DNA from 3 places in the Mesorhizobium sp. WSM4836 genome. Region 3 is predicted to be linked to each of the others. Evidence: predicted binding sites of a transcription regulator. Region 3 holds the regulator's gene; each other region holds the start of a gene.
What was found. Region 3 encodes PhoB, which activates phosphate uptake and scavenging genes when phosphate is short. Its sites were predicted from a motif close to TGTCATNNANCTGTCAT; they were not measured.

Region 1 (6,185 bases), on a different contig from region 3:
CTGCCGCTGAACGACATCCGCGCCCAGGACGGCGACGTCTGGGTGGCGCTCGACCGCGTCCGCGACCCCGGCAATCTCGGCACCGTCATCCGCACGGTCGATGCTGTCGGCGCCAGGGGCGTCATCCTGGTCGGCGAGACCACCGATCCTTTTTCGGTCGAGACGGTGCGCGCCACCATGGGCTCGATCTTCGCCGTGCCGGTCGCCAAGGCGACGCCCGAGGCTTTTCTTGCCTGGCGAAAGAGCTTTCCCGGCCTTGTCGCCGGCACCCATCTTAAGGGCGCGGTCGATTACCGCTCGGTCGATTTTTCAAAAGGCCCGGTGCTTTTGATGATGGGCAATGAGCAGCAAGGCCTGCCTGACGAGCTTGCCGCAAGCTGCGACAAGCTGCTGCGGATACCGCAGGCCGGCCGCGCCGATTCGCTCAACCTTGCGGTGGCCACCGGCGTCATGCTGTTCGAGATCCGGCGTGGCGCGCTGAAGCTCGGCCCGGAGGACGCCAGATCGTGACATCCGAAACCGTGAAACTGCAAACCATGAAGTCCTGGAGGCCGTATGCTCTTCTGGTCCTCGCCGCGATAGCGCTCGACCAGTGGCTGAAATATCTGGTCGAAACCGGCCTTGCCTTTCAGGAACGGCTCGACCTGCTGCCGTTCCTGGCGCTGTACCGCACCTACAATACCGGCATCGCGTTCTCGCTGTTTTCGTCCTTCGGCGACACCGGCCTGGTAGTCGTGGCGGTTCTGGTGGTCGCTTTCGTGCTCTATCTTGCGGCCCGCACGCCGCCCGGCCACCTGCTTGCCCGCATCGGCTTCGCACTGATCGTCGGCGGCGCGCTCGGCAACCTGATCGACCGCGCTGCCTATGGCCATGTCATCGACTATGTCCTGTTCCATACGCCGGTCTGGTCCTTCGCCGTCTTCAACCTGGCCGACGCCTTCATTTCGGTCGGTGCCGTGCTGGTCGTCTTCGATGAGCTCATTGGTTGGCGGCGCGGAACCTCGAGCGATTGACCTCACTCGCCTGGCGCCGCACATTCCTATCTGCAAGCCCGAGGAGAAAAAATGCCCGAAACTTTCAAAGCCATCCTCGTTTCGCGCGACGCCGAGAAAAACCAGTCGGTCGCGGTGACCGAGCTTACCGAGGCAGATCTGATGGAGGGCGACGTCACCGTCGCGGTGGAGGCGACGACGGTGAACTACAAGGACGGCCTTGCGATTACCGGCAAGGCGCCGGTAATCCGCCGCTGGCCGCTGGTGCCCGGCATTGATTTCGCCGGCACCGTCATCTCGTCTTCCAATCCCGACTGGCGCAAGGGTGACAAGGTCATATTGAACGGCTGGGGCGTCGGCGAGACGCATTTCGGCGCCTTTGCCGGACGCGCCCGCGTCAAAGGCGACTGGCTGGTGCCGCTGCCGGACGGAATGAGCCCGCATGATGCGATGGCGGTCGGCACCGCCGGCTACACCGCCATGCTTTGCGTCATCGCGCTGGAGCGCCACGGCATCGTGCCCGATCGCGGCCCTGTGGTGGTGACGGGCGCTGCCGGTGGCGTCGGCTCGGTCGCGGTCTCAATCCTGTCCAGCCTCGGCTATCATGTCATCGCCTCGACCGGCCGCGCTGCCGAAAGCCCCTATCTGATGGATCTTGGCGCCGCGGAAGTGATTTCACGCGACGAGCTTGCCCAGCCGGCAAAACCGCTCGCCAAGGAACGCTGGGCCGGCGGCGTCGATGCTGTCGGCAGTCACACGCTGGCCAACGTTCTGTCGATGACCTCCTATGGCGGCGCCGTTGCCGCTTGCGGCCTCGCCGGCGCCATGGACCTGCCGGCAAGCGTCGCCCCCTTCATCCTGCGCGGCGTCTCGCTGCTCGGCATCGACTCGGTGATGGCGCCCAAGGCGATCCGCCTCGAGGCATGGCGCCGCATCGGCGCCGATCTCGATCTCGCAAAGCTTGCCAGCCTGTCGACGAGCATTGGCTTCGACGGCATCATCGGCGCCGCGCACGACATCGTCGAGGGCAAGATCCGCGGCCGCGTGGTCGTGGATATGTGAGCCTCCAAAGGGACAAAAAAGAGCGCGACCGCTAAAATTCGAACGATCAACCACAACCTTCGATAAGCTCTGTCTGGCAGGAATTCCGTATGATTGCGGAACCCGGCATCAGAGCGGCGGAACCAGCCGAACGGGCCGACGGGACGGCCCCCGAGGCGCCAGGACGGCAGATTGTCGCCGCGCCGCCGCTGGCGCCGGAACTGCCGGCCGCCAAGCGGGAAGGCCTGCCCTTCCTGACGCTGGTCGCCATCGTCGTGCTGGCAGGCCTTTCGCATCTGACCGGAGCGCCGATCTTCATCACCGTCGGCCTTTTGGTGACAGCCGTGGCCGGGCTCGCCATGCATCTGCGCAACAGGCGCACCGAGCGCCGCGCGGTGGCTTTGCTCGACGCGACCACCGCCCGCAGCCGCGCCGAAATCGAGACGCTGGCCGACCGCATGTGGGAGATGCAGGAGAGCGAGGAGCGCTTTCACGGTCTGATCGATGCACTCGGCGATCTCGTCGTCCACCGCGACCGCGACGGCCACATCGTCTACGCCAACAAGGTTTTCGCCGATCTTGTCGAAACCGACCAGCGCGACCTTGCCGGCAAGACCTTGGCCGAACTAGGCATCGATGTCGGCATCGTCCCGGACGCCGCGTTTTCCGACCATGAATGCCTGAGTTCCACCGATGTCGCCATTCGCACGCCGGACGGCCCACGCTGGTTCTCTTGGATCGAGCTGTCGGTGCGCGACAAGGACAGCGGCGCCGTCTCGCATCGCGCGATCGCCCGCGACATCACCGCCCGCAAGCGCGCCGAATCCTCGCTGATCACCGCCCGCGAGCGGGCCGAATATGCGAGCCAGGCCAAATCGCGCTTCCTCGCCACCGTCAGCCACGAGATCCGCACGCCGATGAACGGCATCATGGGCATGGCCCGGCTTCTCGCCGACACCAGCCTTTCGCCCGAGCAGCGGACCTATGTCGGCGCCATCTCGACCTCGGCCAGCGCACTGCTGGCGCTCATCGAGGACCTGCTCGACTACTCCAAGATCGAGGCCGGCCGCTTCGATCCCGAACCGCAGCCGATGTCGGTGCGCGAGATCGCCGACAATGTCATCGAGCTTTTGGCGGCGCGGGCTTTTGCCAAGGATATCGGCCTCGGCTGTCATGTCGAACCCAACGTGCCGCAGCTGATCACCGCCGACCCCGGCAGGGTCAGGCAGGTGCTGCTCAACCTCATCGGCAACGCCGTCAAGTTCACCGACAGCGGCGGCGTCCTGGCAAGCATCGCCCGCGTCCGCACCGAAACCACCGACCGCATCCGCTTCACCATCACCGACACCGGCCCCGGTCTGCACGAGGAGGACATGGAGCGCATCTTCGAGGACTTCGAGCAGGCTGACGGCACCTCGACCCGTGCGCATGGCGGCGCCGGCCTCGGTCTTGCCATTTCCAAGCGCCTGGTGACCGCCATGGGCGGCACTATCTCTGTGTCGAGCCGGCTTGGCCAAGGGTCCGAATTCGTCTTCGATATCCCCGCCATTTCCGCCGTCGAGGCGACGCAGATCCGCCAGGACGCGCTGTCGGGCCGGCATGCGGTGATCGTGTCGAAGAATCTGGTCGAGGCCGAAGCCATCGCCCGCACCATTCGCGCCAATGGCGGCACGGTCGATCTGGCCACCGCCGCCGCACAGGCCACCCCTTTCGCCGAGGGCTGCGATGTGCTGCTGATCGATGCTGCCATGGAGCAAAGCGACGGCAGGCTGCTCAGGCGCCTGCGCCAGAGCGGATTTGCCGATTGCGAGGCGGTGACGCTGATCGCGCCGACCGACCGCGGCATGCTTGGCGAGTTCCGTGCCAACGGCTACGCCACCTTCCTGGCGAGGCCGGTGCGCGGCGAGACATTGCTGCGCGTGCTTTTGACCAACCATTCACCGGTCATGGCCGAGCCACAACCGCAAAAGCGCGGCGCACAGGTTGGGCACGCCATTGGCGCCCGCCAGCAAGGCCTGTCGGTGCTGATCGCCGAGGACAACGACATCAACGCCATGCTGGCCCGCACCACACTGCTGAAGGCCGGGCATCGCGTGAAAGTGGTCGGCAACGGCAAGGCCGCCGTCGAGGCGGTCATCAGCACCGGCCACAAGCACCGCTACGACGTGGTGCTGATGGACTTGCATATGCCTGTCATGGACGGTCTCGACGCCATCGCCGCCATCCGCCGCCATGAGGAAGAGACCGCGGTGCCGCCGGTGCCGATCATGGTGCTGTCGGCCGACAGCCAGGAAAAGACCCGCCACGCCGTGCTCGCTCACGGTGCCAGCGGCTTCGTCACCAAGCCGCTCGACCCCGATGCCCTGGTTCATGCGGTCGAGGGCCAAGTGGCCGCCTGAGGCACAACATAGACGGTTGCTAGATTACCCAGCCGACGAAGTATTGCCCGCAGAGCCGTATCACGGTACTGTCACAATCCTGTTGCACCTACACCGTATCCCCGTGCCAAGAGGGATGGCTCGAAGGAGAATCACTCGTGCATACAGTCATGCCGGAATGTGATGCTCGGCCGAACGCCAGCGGGCCTTTGCTCGTCGGCCGGAACGCCGATGCCGTCATAAAAGGCGCATCGCTCGGCCGCATCGGCAATCTCGAAGTGCGGCTCGCCCGCAACGAGGCCGAGATCGCTGCCGCGCAGGAAGTGCGCTACCGGGTGTTCTACGACGAGCTTGGTGCCAGGAAGGACCTGTTCCAGATGCAGGACCGCCGCGATGCCGATCGCTTCGATCCCCTCTGCGACCATCTGCTGGTCTTCGACACTTCGCTTTCCGATCCCGAGCATCGCCGCATCGTCGGCACCTACCGCCTGCTGCGGCAGGAGATTGCCGCGGCCGCCGGCGGCTTTTATTCCGAAGGCGAATTCGAGCTGACCAAGTTGATCGCGCGGCATCCCGGCCAGCGCTTCCTCGAGCTTGGCCGCTCCTGCGTTCTGCCCGAATACCGCTCGAAGCGCACCATCGAGGCATTGTGGCAAGGCATCTGGGCCTATATCAACCATTACGGCATCGGCGTGATGACCGGCTGCGCGTCGTTCCACGGCACCGTGCCGGCGGCTCATGCCGAGGCGCTGACCTATCTTGCCCACCACTGCCGGACGAATTCATCCTGGGACGTGCGTGCCGTCGCCGGACGCTATTGTTCCATGGATCTGATGCCGATCGAGGCCGTCAATGCCAAGGCGGCGATCGCCGCGATGCCGCCGCTGGTCAAGGGCTATCTGCGCGTCGGCGCACGCATCGGCGACGGTTGCGTCATCGATCGTGAATTCTCGACGGTCGACGTGTTCGTGGTGATGCCGGTCAAGGAGATCGGCGCCCGCTACGTCAATTATTATGGCGGGGAAGCCCAGCGGTTTGCGGCGTGAGCAGGGCAGTAGGGGAATAAGGCAGTATAGGGCAGTAGGGAGTAGTAGGCATTTGCTCTACTTGACCCGACGCAGCGCTATTCCCTACTCCCGTACTGCCCTACTCCCGTACTGCCCTACTCCCGTACTGCCCTACTCCCGTACTGCCTTATTCCCCTACTCCCCTAACTTACGCATCCTTCTCGGCCTGCTCGTTCACCGGCCCCGGCTCGACCGGCGCTTCGCTTGCCACATGCTTGGGGCCGCCCTTGGCGATACCGACCATGGCCGGCCGCAGCACGCGCTCGCCGATCGAATAGCCGGGCTGCACGACCTGCACGACCGTGTTGGCCGGCACGTCGGGATTGGGCACCTCGAACATCGCCTGGTGGAAGTTCGGATCGAACTTCTCGCCCTCGGGCTCGAGCTTTTTCACGCCGTGGCGCTCCAGCGCCGACAGCATGGCGCGCTCGGTAATCTCGACGCCGTCGATCAGCGCCTTGAAACCGGCATCGCCCGACGCCTTGGCCTCCTCCGGGATGGCATCCAGAGCACGGCGCAGATTGTCTGACACCGACAGCATGTCGCGGGCAAAGTTGGCAACCGCATAGGCGCGCGCGTCGTGAACGTCGCGGGCGGTACGGCGGCGCAAATTCTCCATGTCGGCCGCGACGCGCAGCGCGCGATCCTTCAGCTCCTCGTTTTCCTTCAGAAGCCGCACAAGCGCTTCATAGTCGCCGTCGACGCCG
Region 2 (6,185 bases), on a different contig from region 3:
TCACCTCCTCGACATCATATGTCCGGACTGGGAAGAACGGCTGCTCGTTCTGCACGTAGAGGCCCGTCTCTTCCTGCAAGGTATATGCCGGGAGATTCTCCCTGGAAAACGAGCCGTAGTGGAGATCCAGGACAAGGTCGGGCGTTCCGAGATGCTGAATAAGCAGCCACCGCCGGTTGTCACCCACGTCCACTCCGTTCTTTGAAAGGAACTCGAGACCAAACTGGTGGCCGAGCAAGCCAAACGCACTTGAGACTGCTTGGGCCTGAATACGCGGTATGTCGTGGTGGGCAGGACCCAATTGATCCATCTCGAAGAAGGCGCGAACGGCATCAGCCATCCGATAATTGTTGAGATCGTATGTATGCCATACGTTCAGATTGTACCGGTCTTTCAGATCCTGCGAGGTCTGCCGTACGAACTCCCTAGTCATTGCTTTGACGATCGATCCGTCTTCTGCGTCGCAGATAAAAACCGGGTTCAGTCTGCGGAGCTCCGCGTCCTCCGAGAGTGTGCTCGACCAGAGCTTGGAGATGCTGTCCTTGGGCACAACAATTGCGATACGAAGTTGATCGGGCACCACAAGCCCACATTCGAGCGCGCGCAAGACGGCGTCACGCAGCGCACCGCCCTTGTTACCGGAGGTCGGCGTCACAATCAGAATCGACTCGCCGGTCGCCCGAATATGCTGGATCGCCCGCGCGACCATTACGAGTGAGGCAAACGTCTTTGTCGTACGCGTGCGTGGGTTTCCTACTAAGTTAAGGACATTCACCCGCCGGCCCCGATAGTCACCGAGCCGGTGAAGCGCGATGGTCGCCGGTTCGAAGAATGAAATGAGCTTCTCATCTAGAGGTGGAAGCTCGTACCCCGGTTTGAAGCCTGGCTCCTGGGTTCCCAGTCCCGGATTGGACGAACAGATGGAGCCGACCGTCGCGATCTTATCGTAATATGTTACCAGAGCCGATTGCTTAGACACGTCACCCTCCTCTTTTGTGGAAGCTTTAGCGGGAGAAGCGCATTCAACAGCTCTAGGCCGCTCAACGGATTCGCGAACGGACCGCCTGCAGCTCGACGAGCCGCTGATGAGGGCTTGTCTTCAATGCCGATTGGCCTGTGCGAACACCACCGGCCAGGCGTGATCCAAACCCGGCGCGCGCCGTCGTTCCACGTTGCAGGCGCCAAAGACAGCGATACTGCTATCCGTAGATGCCGCCGCGCAAAGAGAGAACAACAAGAGTGGCGCCAACTGCGCAGGAAGAGCCCAGAGAAACGTTTCTGCATTTATTCAACGGCTTTTAACTGAGATTGCGGCGGGACGCCGACCAACCATCACCTTGTCCTCTGCCTGCGGAAGGTACTTCTCTTTTGCCGCTGAGAGCTCGCCGTAGTTCATTAGTTCGAACAGCTCGTCGAGCGTCGCGACTTCACCTTCGATACCGGCAATGCTCTCTTCCTGGATGATGCGGTCGCACACCTGACGCATCGCCAAGATCGCGGCGCGCATGTTGTGGTTGGCCCAGATGACCGTGGAAATACCGAGCGCCCGATAATCGGCGACGGGCGTGCGGTAGTATTTTGTCGGTACGATCACGACAGGCAGTCGGTTCTGCCAGGCTCGCGCGAAAGCGAAAATCTCCTCCGCGTCGGACTTGCAGGAGTGGACCAGGATCGCATCGGCGCCAGCGTCCGCATAGGCGTGCGCTCGTGCAAGCGCCTCCTGCTGAGTGTGTCCGGCGATCAGCGCCTCGGTTCGAGCGACGAGAACGAACTCCGGATCCGGAACTTGGTCCTTGACGGCCTTCAGGCGACCGCAGAACTCGCCGATGTCCGCCAGTGGATGGCGATCGCCTACGAAGGAGTTCATCTTCGGGAACGCCTTGTCTTCGAGGCAAACGCCACTCGCGCCGTGCTGCCGCAACTTGCGAGCGACCAGACGCGCATTGTTGAAATTGCCGAATCCGCTCTCTCCGTCGACGAGGATTGGAATTTCCGCTGCGTCCGCCATCCGTTCCACCACGTCGACCACCTCGGTCCAAGAGGCCTCGTTCGCGTCACGGTAACCGAGGCTGGAGGAGATCGAGAGGCCGGACGCCCAAAGCGCCTTGAAACCTGACCGCTGCGCGATCGCCGCGGAGAGCGCGTCATGAGCTTCCATAAGGAATGACGGTCTGTCACGGATGCAAATGAGGTCACGAAGCGGAGACATGCGTTCGCTTGCATTGCGACCCGGATTCCGCACGTGACGCCCATTTTCGGACGGTATACGCACCCGACGCAGATCTGCCATGCTGCTTTCCTTCCTTCGTCCTCTCGATCGCGACGTCAACCACGAACATGAAATCGGCCCGCAGTTCGTGCCGCCTTTCTAGAAGGAAGCTTCACACTTCGTGCCAACTGCGCAGGAAAGTCTCAGAAAAAGTGTTCGAGATGCTATTCAATGACTTGAATGGTGATGGGAAGAGGAGCCAAGCCGAACAACCCGTGTCGCTCATTCAACAAACCCGGCAGTAGTGTCGGTTGCCGGCCATCTTCCCACGGATGGCAGTTTCCTAGGTGGGAAGCGGAGTTCACGCGTCATCCGACTGCTATCCGCACTTTCCGATGCCCAACGATGTCGTGGCTTCTGCTAGATTTGTTGCGATCAGTCCGGTTGCAGCGACTGCATCCGCATCGGCTGTTCTCGGGCGCCGGCGCCTGTTGCTGATATCAAAGCACGCGCGGCTAAAGCGGAGAAGAAACTTTTAATCTCTGCACCGGTCCATACCAGCCCGCACCTGATGGCATCAAGTATCATGAGGCGGAAGAAGCTCTCGCCGGGAATCCGAGGAATTGTTCTCGTCTTGCTTTATTTGGGTCAGAACAGGAGCTGCTCAAAATTGTACGCTAAGGTCGAACGGAGCATGAACATCATGCCGCCCGTCGGATTGGTGCTGGCAAGCGTGAGCGGCGAGACGTGTTTGAGCAGGTCGTTCGGGATAATCCGATCCGTCGTGCGCAGGTGCGGGTTGCGCGATCAAGATAGACGGTGTTCCAATGGCGCTGACGACAAGATTGAGACCGGAAGCGCTGAATGCCTGGCTCTCGAATGACCGGTCGCGGATTTCGCCGCGCTCGTGGAAGAACACCGCGCGTTTGAGCTTATGCGCTGCTGATGGAGCCAGCTTGGCAGCACCGGCGCAAGGCTGTGCTCGAATACCATTCGATAATGAACAGTGATCACTCGATCCGGTCGAGTTCCCGCAGCGACTTGGCCAACTGGCTTTCCTCGGACAGGCCGAGAGCTTCTTAATGATCGTCGAAGGGACGACGGCGCGCGTCGTGATCGAGGCGGCCAGATGTAGCACGGCATCCCAATGGTCAAGGATCAACGTGGTGTTGATCGGTGCGCCGATGTGGTTCGTCAGCGCCGCGTACGTTTCGCGCTTATCGACAAACGCTCCGCTGCTGCTCTGAACTTGCGCCGGCCTGTCCGTCGTTGCGGCATCGCCGCAGCGACATGCAGGAGAGGCAACGACCTTCTAGCCTTGCCGGTCGAGCATCTCGAGCGTGCGAGGTCGGCCTGGCCGGGAGCAGGCAGTTCAAGCAGAGTTTCGAACATCGCGCGCAGGACCGGGACGATCTCCGGGTCTCATTCCCGGCTGGGCGCAACAGAACGAAGCGGGTGTGCCCTTGCGTTCTTTCATTGAAGGATTCACGCCCTTACAAACTCTGAGCCAAGGCGTTGAGCAACTGGCTGGTGTTGTCGATCGAGAACTGGACACGCTCTCCTGCCCACACGGACTCCGAAAATGAAACCGGCGTGCCCTTCATATCCACGTCGACCTTTTTCTGAAGCAGGATCGGCTGCGTCTCGGCCTGCATCAACTGACGCGCTTCTTCTTTAGTCGGCAGGCGCACAATAAAGTCAGTACGCAGACGAATGTAGTCGGTAACGCCGTAATCGGCTAGAATGCTGCTGACGGTTTGTCCTTCGCGTCTCGCCTTATCGAAGCCCGGAAAGCGGCGAACTGGAAAAAATGCGTTCGAAAAATTGACGGGCTCCTCATCGGCGTATTCGAGGCGAACGATATGGTAGACCTGCTCGTCGAGCGGAAGCCTTAGCGCCTCGGCGACTCGCCGAGGAGCCTCGATCACACGCTCCTTGATCGCTTTGCCAAACGGCTCACGCCCCTGATCGAGGAGGTTTTGGGAAAAGCGGGTTCGCTCGGAGAGCCGGTAGTTCAGGCGCCCGTCGCGAACAAACGTCCCTTTCCCATGCTCGACTTGGACAAGCCCGCGACTCTGGAGCTGAGCGATCGCACGTCGGACGCTATGTCGCCCGACGCCAAAGCGTCCCACCAGTTCCGCTTCCTTGGGAAGCGGCGCCCCTTTGGCAAACCGCCCCGCAGTGATGTCGGCAGCGAGTTCCTCTTCGACGTCTTGCCACTGGCCGTGCATCAGTTTCTTCGGCATTGTCGCTTCATTCCGTTGCTTGTCACGTGCGGTCGACGATCGACCAACATATTCGAATAAGTATAAGCAGCGACGTCTCCGTTGGCAATGTCCGCGGCTGATCCGCAAGCGCGCTGTGTTAGAAAGGCCAAAGCTCGGACGCGCGCTGAAATCTGGGTCCCCTGATCCGCTGATATTCGAATCTCTTTTTGTCATCCGAATGTCGTGAAACTGAGGCATGTTTCGGCTGCCTCACAACAGGCGGCCCGCAGGAAGCGCGACCTCAAGCACCGTCAGCGCTGCACCGCCACCAAGATCCCGGAGAGCCGAATGAACCAGAGCAGATTGAAAGCCAAGAGCTTGGTACTGATTGTAATACTGAGCGCCGGCGTCGCGGCCTTGTCCGGCAACACGCCAGTCTTTGCGCGTGACCTGACGATCGCCGTTCCGAAGAACCCGGATAACCTCGATCCGGCCACCGAGAACTCCAACCCCAATCTGCGGGTGGTGCTTTCTCTTTATGACACGCTTGTCAGATACGACTACCGCAACGACGGTAAGATCGTGCCGGGGCTGGCGACCGAGTGGAAGGCCCTCGATCCGAAGACCCTTGAGTTCAAGCTGAGGCCGGGGGTCGTGTTTCACAACGGCGACACTTTCGACGCCAACGATGTCATCGCGACGTTCTCGGATGTGAGATTGGGGCGCGATAAAAGGGTGCCCACTGAATCCGAGGAGTTTCTCGGCGGCATCGAGAGGATCGAGGCCCTCGACAACATGACGGTCCGGATTCACATCAAGGCTGTTGATCCGATTGCGCTCGATCGCTTCGCCACCTTCCCTGCCCAGATCATTTCCGAAACGGCTTTGAAGCAAGCTCCAAACTACAATGATTTTACGAAGCTCGATGCGGGCTCCGGGCCCTACACGCTTGTCAGCCACGAGGTCGGCGGCGCGACCGCCCTCAAGAGGTTCGATGCCTATTGGGGCGACGCGAAGGCGGCCGCCGATAAGGTAACGTTCGTCACGGTTCCTGAACTGTCTACCCGCGTTGCGGGCCTCCTCGCCGGCCAGTTCGACATGATCACGGAAATCGGCACGGATGAATTTCCGCAGATCGAGGGCAACCCGAACGGTGCGGTCGCCGGCGGGCCGATCGAGACTATTCGAGGCGTCATCTTTGACAGCATCAATAGCCCGATCGCCGATCCGCGCCTCAGGCACGCGATGAACCTCGCCATCGATCGCGAGGCACTGGTGAAAGCCCTCTATGATGGGCGCACAGAAGTGACGCATGGTTGGCAGCTGAAAACCTTCGGCGACATGTATCTGCAGGGCCGTCCGGTGGACGAATATGATCCGGAAAAGGCAAAGCAGCTTCTCAAGGAAGCGGGCTATCACGGCCAGGAGATCGTCTGGCGCACCCAGCACAACTACTACACCAAGCAGGGGGAGACGGCCCAGATCGTACAGTCGATGTGGAAAGCCGTTGGACTGAACGTCAAGCTGGAGTTCAAGGAAAACTGGACGCAGGTGCTCGCCGATACGCCCGACAGAGCGATCATCGATGCATCCTCCGGCGCCTACTATCCCGATCCGCTTGGCCAGTTCTGGCGCCGCCTCGGGCCCGGCGGCTCGTTTGCGAAACAGAAATTCTTCACCGTCTCTCCTGACATGGCAGCGCTGGGGGAGGAATTGTCGACGTCTATCGATACGCCGCATCGGCGGGTGGTCTTTGCCCAGATGCTCGA
Region 3 (6,185 bases):
AACGTGCTGGCGCAACGCGTCGTTTCCGACGACGCCATCATGGATGCGCGTCAACGCGAACTGGACGACCGCGCCATCACCCTGATCGCCAAACGCCAGCCGATGGCCCACGATCTTCGCCATGTGATCGGAGCGATCCGCATGGCCGGCGACCTTGAACGCATCGGCGACCTTGCCAAGAATATCGCCAAGCGTGTGAGTGCGGTCGGCCTCAGCGTCACGCCGCGCGACCTGTCGCATTCCATCGATGCGATGGCGCAGCTGGTGCTCATCCAGGTGCAGGGCGTCATCGAGGAATATGCCGCAGGCGATGCGGCCGCGTTGGCCAAGCTACGCGCCGCCGACGAGCGCATCGACGTCAAATACACGTCCGTGTTCCGCGAGCTGTTGACCTACATGATGGAAGATCCCCGCAACATCACCGCTTGCACGCACCTGCTGTTCTGCGCCAAGAATCTGGAGCGGATTGGCGATCATGTCACCAACATCGCCGAAAATGCGTATTACGTGCTGACAGGCGAGCAATTGCCGGTCAATCGTCCGAAGCAGGACGAAACGACAATATCCGCACCGGTGACGTGATGGGGGTGCCCAACCGATGATCGCACCACGCATAATGGTGGTGGAGGACGAGGAGCCGTTGGGTGTGCTGCTCCGCTACAACCTCGAATCCGAAGGCTACCAGGTCGAGGTGGTGACACGCGGCGACGAAGCCGAGATCCGTTTGCAGGAGAATGTGCCCGATCTTCTGGTGCTCGACTGGATGATACCAGCGGTTTCCGGCATCGAGCTCTGCCGCCGGTTGCGGGTGCGCCCCGAAACCGAGCGGCTGCCGATCATCATGCTGACCGCGCGCGGCGAGGAGAGCGACCGGGTGCGCGGCCTTTCGACCGGCGCCGACGACTATCTGGTCAAACCGTTTTCGACACCGGAATTCATGGCCAGGGTCAAGGCGCTGCTGCGGCGCGCCAAGCCGGAAGTGTTGTCCAGCGTGCTGAAGGTCGGCGACATCGTGCTCGATCGGGAATCGCACAGGGTCTATCGCAAGAAGAGCGAGATCAGGCTCGGGCCGACCGAATTCCGGCTACTCGAATTTATGATGCGGCATCCGGGCCGCGTCTTCTCGCGTAGCCAGTTGCTCGATAATGTCTGGGGCGAGACGATCTATATCGACGAACGCACCGTCGACGTGCATGTCGGGCGGCTGCGCAAGGCCGTCAACAACGGCCGCATGCCCGATGTCATCCGCACCATCCGCGGTGCAGGTTATGCGATCAGGGAAGATTGACCCGCCGGGTCAGGCTACGTTCTTTCTCATGCCGGGCCTCATTTGCGCGCCCGGCGCGAAAATCTCCTGGTCGACAAAGCTTAACGCCCGCATGGCACAACCTTGGCGGATCAGCGGCAATTCGTTCGGCTCGGTATCGAAGGAGATCGAAGCCGAATGCTGGCCGCCGGCGGTCTGGGCGATTGCCTTGCGCAAGGCCGGCTCGATCAGATCGAAAGCGGCGGCACTGGCGCCGACCATCGCGACCGGCGCCGGATCGATCAGCGCGAACAGCGAGCCGAGACCGAAACCCAGCGCTTCGCCGGCCTTGCGGTAGGCCTCGCGTTCCGGCCCATCCTTCTCGCGCGCCCGGGCCGCCAGCGTGCGCATGTCGGCGTCGCTGACGTCGGCGACCGGTTCGCTGTCTTCGCTCATCTGCCTGGCGTTGCGCCAGATGGCGTAGTTGCCGGCATAGGCCTCGATGCAGCCGCGCCGCCCGCACCGGCAGAGCGCGCCGCCCGGACGATGGATCATGTGGCCAAACTCGCCGCCCGAGGAATGCGTGCCGGTGAACAGGTCGCCCTTGAGCACCAGCCCCATGCCGATGCCGTGCGAAAGCAGGATGGCGATGAAGTCGTCGCGATAGCGATCCGGATCGCGCCAGCGCAAAGCCACCGCCATCATATTGCAGTCGTTCTCCACCGTGGCCGGGATGCCGAATTCATCTTCCAGCATGTCGGCAAAGGCGATGTCGGTCTGCGGCGTGATCGGCGACCACAGCATGGCGCGTGCAGGGGAGTCGGTAATGCCCTGGATAGCCAGGGCAATGCGGGCGACACTGCGGACGTCAAGGTCTGGATCCTTCAGCCGGCGCCGGACGATGGCCATGCATTCGCGGATCAGCTCGTCGCGCGCCATCGTCAGCGTATCCAGCCGGCGCTGTTCCTCGGCGACCACCTGTCCCGCATAGTCGATGATGGCGGCCGACAGGAAATTTAGCGACAACACCACGGTAAGTACCGCCGCAGCTTCCGGGTTGAGGGCGAGGCCGACCTGCGGGCGACCGCGTTTCAACGAAACGGACTCGCTTGCCTTGCTCTCGGCAAGGATGCCTTCCCGTATCAGGTCGGAGGAGATCGCCGATATGGTCGAATGGCTGAGGCCGGTGGTTGCGGCGATCCCCGTACGCGATGGCTGGCCGGCCCGGCGCACCGCCGAGATCACCATCGCCCGGTTGCGCCGGCGCAAATCGTCATGGCGGATTCCGACCGACATCGTTTGCTTTCCTCCCGGTTGCCGCGGCCGCTCATGAACCGGAAGCCGTCGGTAATGTCCGACAAACAGCGTCAGATGGAGACAACAATGTCAGATGCAGGTGGCGCTGTCATCGTTTATTCCGACACTCGAAAAAATTCGTAGGATCACAAAATCCATCAGAAATCGATGTTGACAGCAGCCGGAGATCGAGCCTTTGTGCCGGCCTTCTGGTCAGTTTGGATCGCGCCATTCGTGGCGCAGGGAGAAGATGATGAAGAAATTTGCCACCGCCATTCTGGCGGGCGTCGCCATGACGCTGACGCTCGCGTCGGTCGCACAGGCCAAGGACAAGGTCATCGGCGTTTCCTGGTCGAAGTTCCAGGAAGAGCGCCGGAAGACCGACGAAGCCGCGATGAAGGCGGCCATCAAGGCCGCCGGCGACAAATATATCTCCGCCGACGCACAGTCCAACCCCGGCAAGCAGCTCACCGACGTCCAGAGCCTGATTTCGCAGGGCGCCAACGCACTGATCATCCAGGCGCAGGACGCCTCGGCCATCGGCCCGGCCGTGCAGAAGGCGCTGGACCAAGGCATTCCGGTCGTCGGCTACGACCGGCTGATCGAGAACAAGGACGTCTTCTACCTGACCTTCGACGACAAGGAGGTCGGCCGCATGCAGGCCCGCGAAGTGTACAAGGTGAAGCCGGAAGGCAATTACGTCTTCATCAAGGGCTCGGGCGCCGATCCGAATGCCGATGTCCTGTATGCCGGCTCGATGGAGGTGCTGAAGAACGCCATCGATAGCGGCAAGATCAAGAATATCGGCGAGGCCTATACCGATGGCTGGCTGCCGGCCAATGCCCGGAAGAACATGGAACAGTTCCTGACCGCGAACGACAACAAGGTCGATGCGGTGGTCGCCGCCAATGACGGCACCGCCGCCGGCGTCGTCGCCGCGCTGACGGCCCAAGGGCTGGCTGGCTCCGTTCCGGTTTCTGGCCAGGATGGCGACCAGGCCGCGCTGAACCGCATCGCGCTCGGCACACAGACCGTGTCGGTGTGGAAGGACGCACGCGAGCTCGGCAAGAACGCCGCCGAGATCGCCGCTCAACTGGCCGATGGCAAGCAGATGACCGACATTGCCGGCGTGAAGGATTTCACCACGCCCGCCGGCAATATCGTCAAGTCGCTGTTGCTGATTCCGGTCGCCATCACCAAGGACAATCTCAACGTCGTCATCGACGCCGGCTGGATCAACAAGGAAGAGGTCTGCGCCGGCGTCGCGGCGGGCGCTGTTCCGGTCTGCGACTGATCCGACGGTGCTCAGCAAGTGCCCGCCCGGCGCCATTCCGGAGCTGGGCGCCCCTGAAGATCGCCGCTGGGATGTATTAGCCGGCTAATCATTGGCGGCGTAAATGTACCAGCCGTGACCACTGCTTTTGGCTTCGCCATTGTATTGGCGTCGGCAGTTGCCCATAAAAGATGTCGAACCTTCGTGAGACGTTATCAGCAATTGAAGAAGCTTTTTCCGACCGTCGCTTTTATCGCCGTCGCGCTGATCAGCCTGACGATGGCGGGCTTTGCCTATTTTGCCACCCAGGAAGCGGCCCGCATAAAATTCGAGGCGACGGCCGATGACGCGCTTAACCGGATCGAAAGCCGCATCGACCTGGACCTGTCGCTGCTGCGCTCAACCCGGGCGCTGTTCGACGCACGCAATGGCGGTATCTCGCAAGGCGAGTTCAAGGCTTTCTTCAACGCGCTCGACATCGACAATAATTTCGCCGGCCTGCGCGGTATCGGCTTCCTCCGCCTGGTGAAAACCGGCAACGAGGCGGCGGTCTCGCGCGACATCCTGAGCGATCACGGCGCAAGCTATCCGATCTATCCCGACACGAACTTGCCGTGGCGTACGCCCATCGTGCTGTTCGAGCCGCTGGATCCGTCCAATAAATCCAGCATCGGCTATGATATGTTCACCGGGCCGGCGCGGCGCGAGGCGATCGAAAAGGCGATGGCCGACGACCAGCAGCATGCCAGCGGGCTCGTTCAGCTTGGCAAGGATACGGGTGCCGCGCAGACTTTTACCGGCTTCCTCGTCTTCGTCCGGCTCAATGTCGAAACCGCGCCGGACGCCGTAAACGCGTCGAGATCCTCGACTGCCGGCTTTCTTTATGCGGCCTTCCGCGCCCGTGACCTGTTCCAGGCTGCGCTCAGCCGGGCACCATTGCTGCCGGTCAACACTGAGATCTATGACGGGATGGTCGACAGCGACAACCTGCTGTTCCAGTCGGAAACGCCGCCTGTTTCGAGCCTCGGCGACAGGCTGCTGGTCACCCGCAAGATCACCGTTGCCGGCCGGCCGTGGGTTGTCCTGTTCAGGCCGACAAGCGCTTTCTCGCAACCTTCCTCGCGCGCCATCCCGGTGATGCTCGGATTATTCGGGCTGCTGCTTGCCGGCGCCATCGCGCTGGTGGCCCGCTATCAGGAGCGGGCCTATGAGGCGGTCTCGCTGCTTCACGAAACGACCGAAAAGAGCCTGCTGGAAAAAGACCTGATGCTGCAGGAGATGAAGCATCGCATCAAGAACTCGATCACGCGGGTGCTGGCAATCGCGCGCCAGACAGCATCGCACACCGCCGACGTCCAGGAATTCTCGACTTCGTTCTCGGCCCGGCTGCAGGCGATGGCGGCTTCCCAGGACATGCTGACGCGCTCACGCTGGCAAAAAGCCGATCTCGGCGACCTGCTGCGCATCGAGCTCGGGCAGGTGTTCGGCAGCGAGCTTCCTGAAGGGCTGTTGTCGGGACCGGAGGTTCTTCTCGATGAAAAGACGACGCAGGCACTCGGCCTCGTCTTTCACGAACTGGCGACGAATGCGCTGAAGCATAGCGAGGCCGGCAATTCAGTCGGTGCGCTGAAGGTCGACTGGTCGCTCGAAGGCCGCGGCGGCGCCCGGACATTGGCTCTCAACTGGCGCGAGGCCGGTCAGAAGAAGCTCGAGACACCGGCAAAGAGCGGTTTTGGGACCAGACTGATCGATCTCAACGTCACACGCGAATTGCGTGGCACAATCAGGCGCGATTTTCGCGAACATGGCTTGAACGTGGAAATCAAGGTTCCGCTGCCAGCCTGAAATGCCGTCTCGTGGCCGCGCCGCAACAGCGCTCAAATGGGCAAACGCGGAGACAGGTGGCCTGCCTCCGCGTTTGCTGTTCGCCTGGAGCTCGAAACTAGTTGCAGCGGGCTGTGTAGATCCGGCCGTGACGATCTCTGTACTGGCAGTAGCCATTTTGCAGGCGGCGAACGAGCAGACCGCCAATCGCACCAGCGCCGGCGCCGATCAAAGCGCCCTTACCGCCGCCGACAGCGCCACCAATGAGTGCGCCGCCCACAGTGCCGATACCCACGTTCTCTTCCGTGGTGGTGCAGCCGCTGACCGCAACCACGGCAACCATGGCAATAATCATCTTCCGCATGGAGTCATCCTCGCTTTTGTCCTCACTTTAATAAGCTCCAACCGCCATTTAGCATGAAAGTACGGCCTTTGCCCGCACGATTTCATTGTTGATTAAGATAGTCTTTTTCGGGGCGTGCGCCGTTCGATGCTATCACGAACCCGGAAATCTCCAAGGACGCATCGAGCGTGCCGTCGGGACGC

Region 1: the regulator PhoB is predicted to act here: its motif matches at 4,502-4,518, upstream of olsB (l-ornithine N(alpha)-acyltransferase).
Region 2: the regulator PhoB is predicted to act here: its motif matches at 4,645-4,661, upstream of phnF (phosphonate metabolism transcriptional regulator PhnF).

What each region holds. Positions count from the first base shown of each region.
Region 1 covers NZ_JBVVQF010000013.1:175,884-182,068, forward strand. The annotation lists gene AC0L2P_RS17375 (TrmH family RNA methyltransferase) at 1-510, shown strand, start outside; gene lspA (signal peptidase II) at 537-1,013, shown strand; gene acuI (acrylyl-CoA reductase (NADPH)) at 1,065-2,054, shown strand; gene AC0L2P_RS17390 (response regulator) at 2,144-4,432, shown strand; gene olsB (l-ornithine N(alpha)-acyltransferase) at 4,582-5,457, shown strand; gene grpE (nucleotide exchange factor GrpE) at 5,627-6,185, opposite strand, start outside.
Region 2 covers NZ_JBVVQF010000023.1:36,156-42,340, reverse strand. The annotation lists gene AC0L2P_RS24245 (DUF6002 family protein) at 1-979, opposite strand, end outside; gene aepX (phosphoenolpyruvate mutase) at 1,289-2,209, opposite strand; gene AC0L2P_RS24235 (Tn3 family transposase) at 2,874-3,383, opposite strand; gene phnF (phosphonate metabolism transcriptional regulator PhnF) at 3,703-4,455, opposite strand; gene AC0L2P_RS24225 (ABC transporter substrate-binding protein) at 4,765-6,185, shown strand, end outside.
Region 3 covers NZ_JBVVQF010000028.1:62,197-68,381, forward strand. The annotation lists gene phoU (phosphate signaling complex protein PhoU) at 1-582, shown strand, start outside; gene phoB (phosphate regulon transcriptional regulator PhoB) at 599-1,288, shown strand; gene AC0L2P_RS27230 (ROK family protein) at 1,298-2,542, opposite strand; gene xylF (D-xylose ABC transporter substrate-binding protein) at 2,796-3,836, shown strand; gene AC0L2P_RS27240 (CHASE domain-containing protein) at 4,038-5,660, shown strand; gene AC0L2P_RS27245 (YMGG-like glycine zipper-containing protein) at 5,758-6,003, opposite strand; gene AC0L2P_RS27250 (hypothetical protein) at 6,086-6,185, opposite strand, start outside.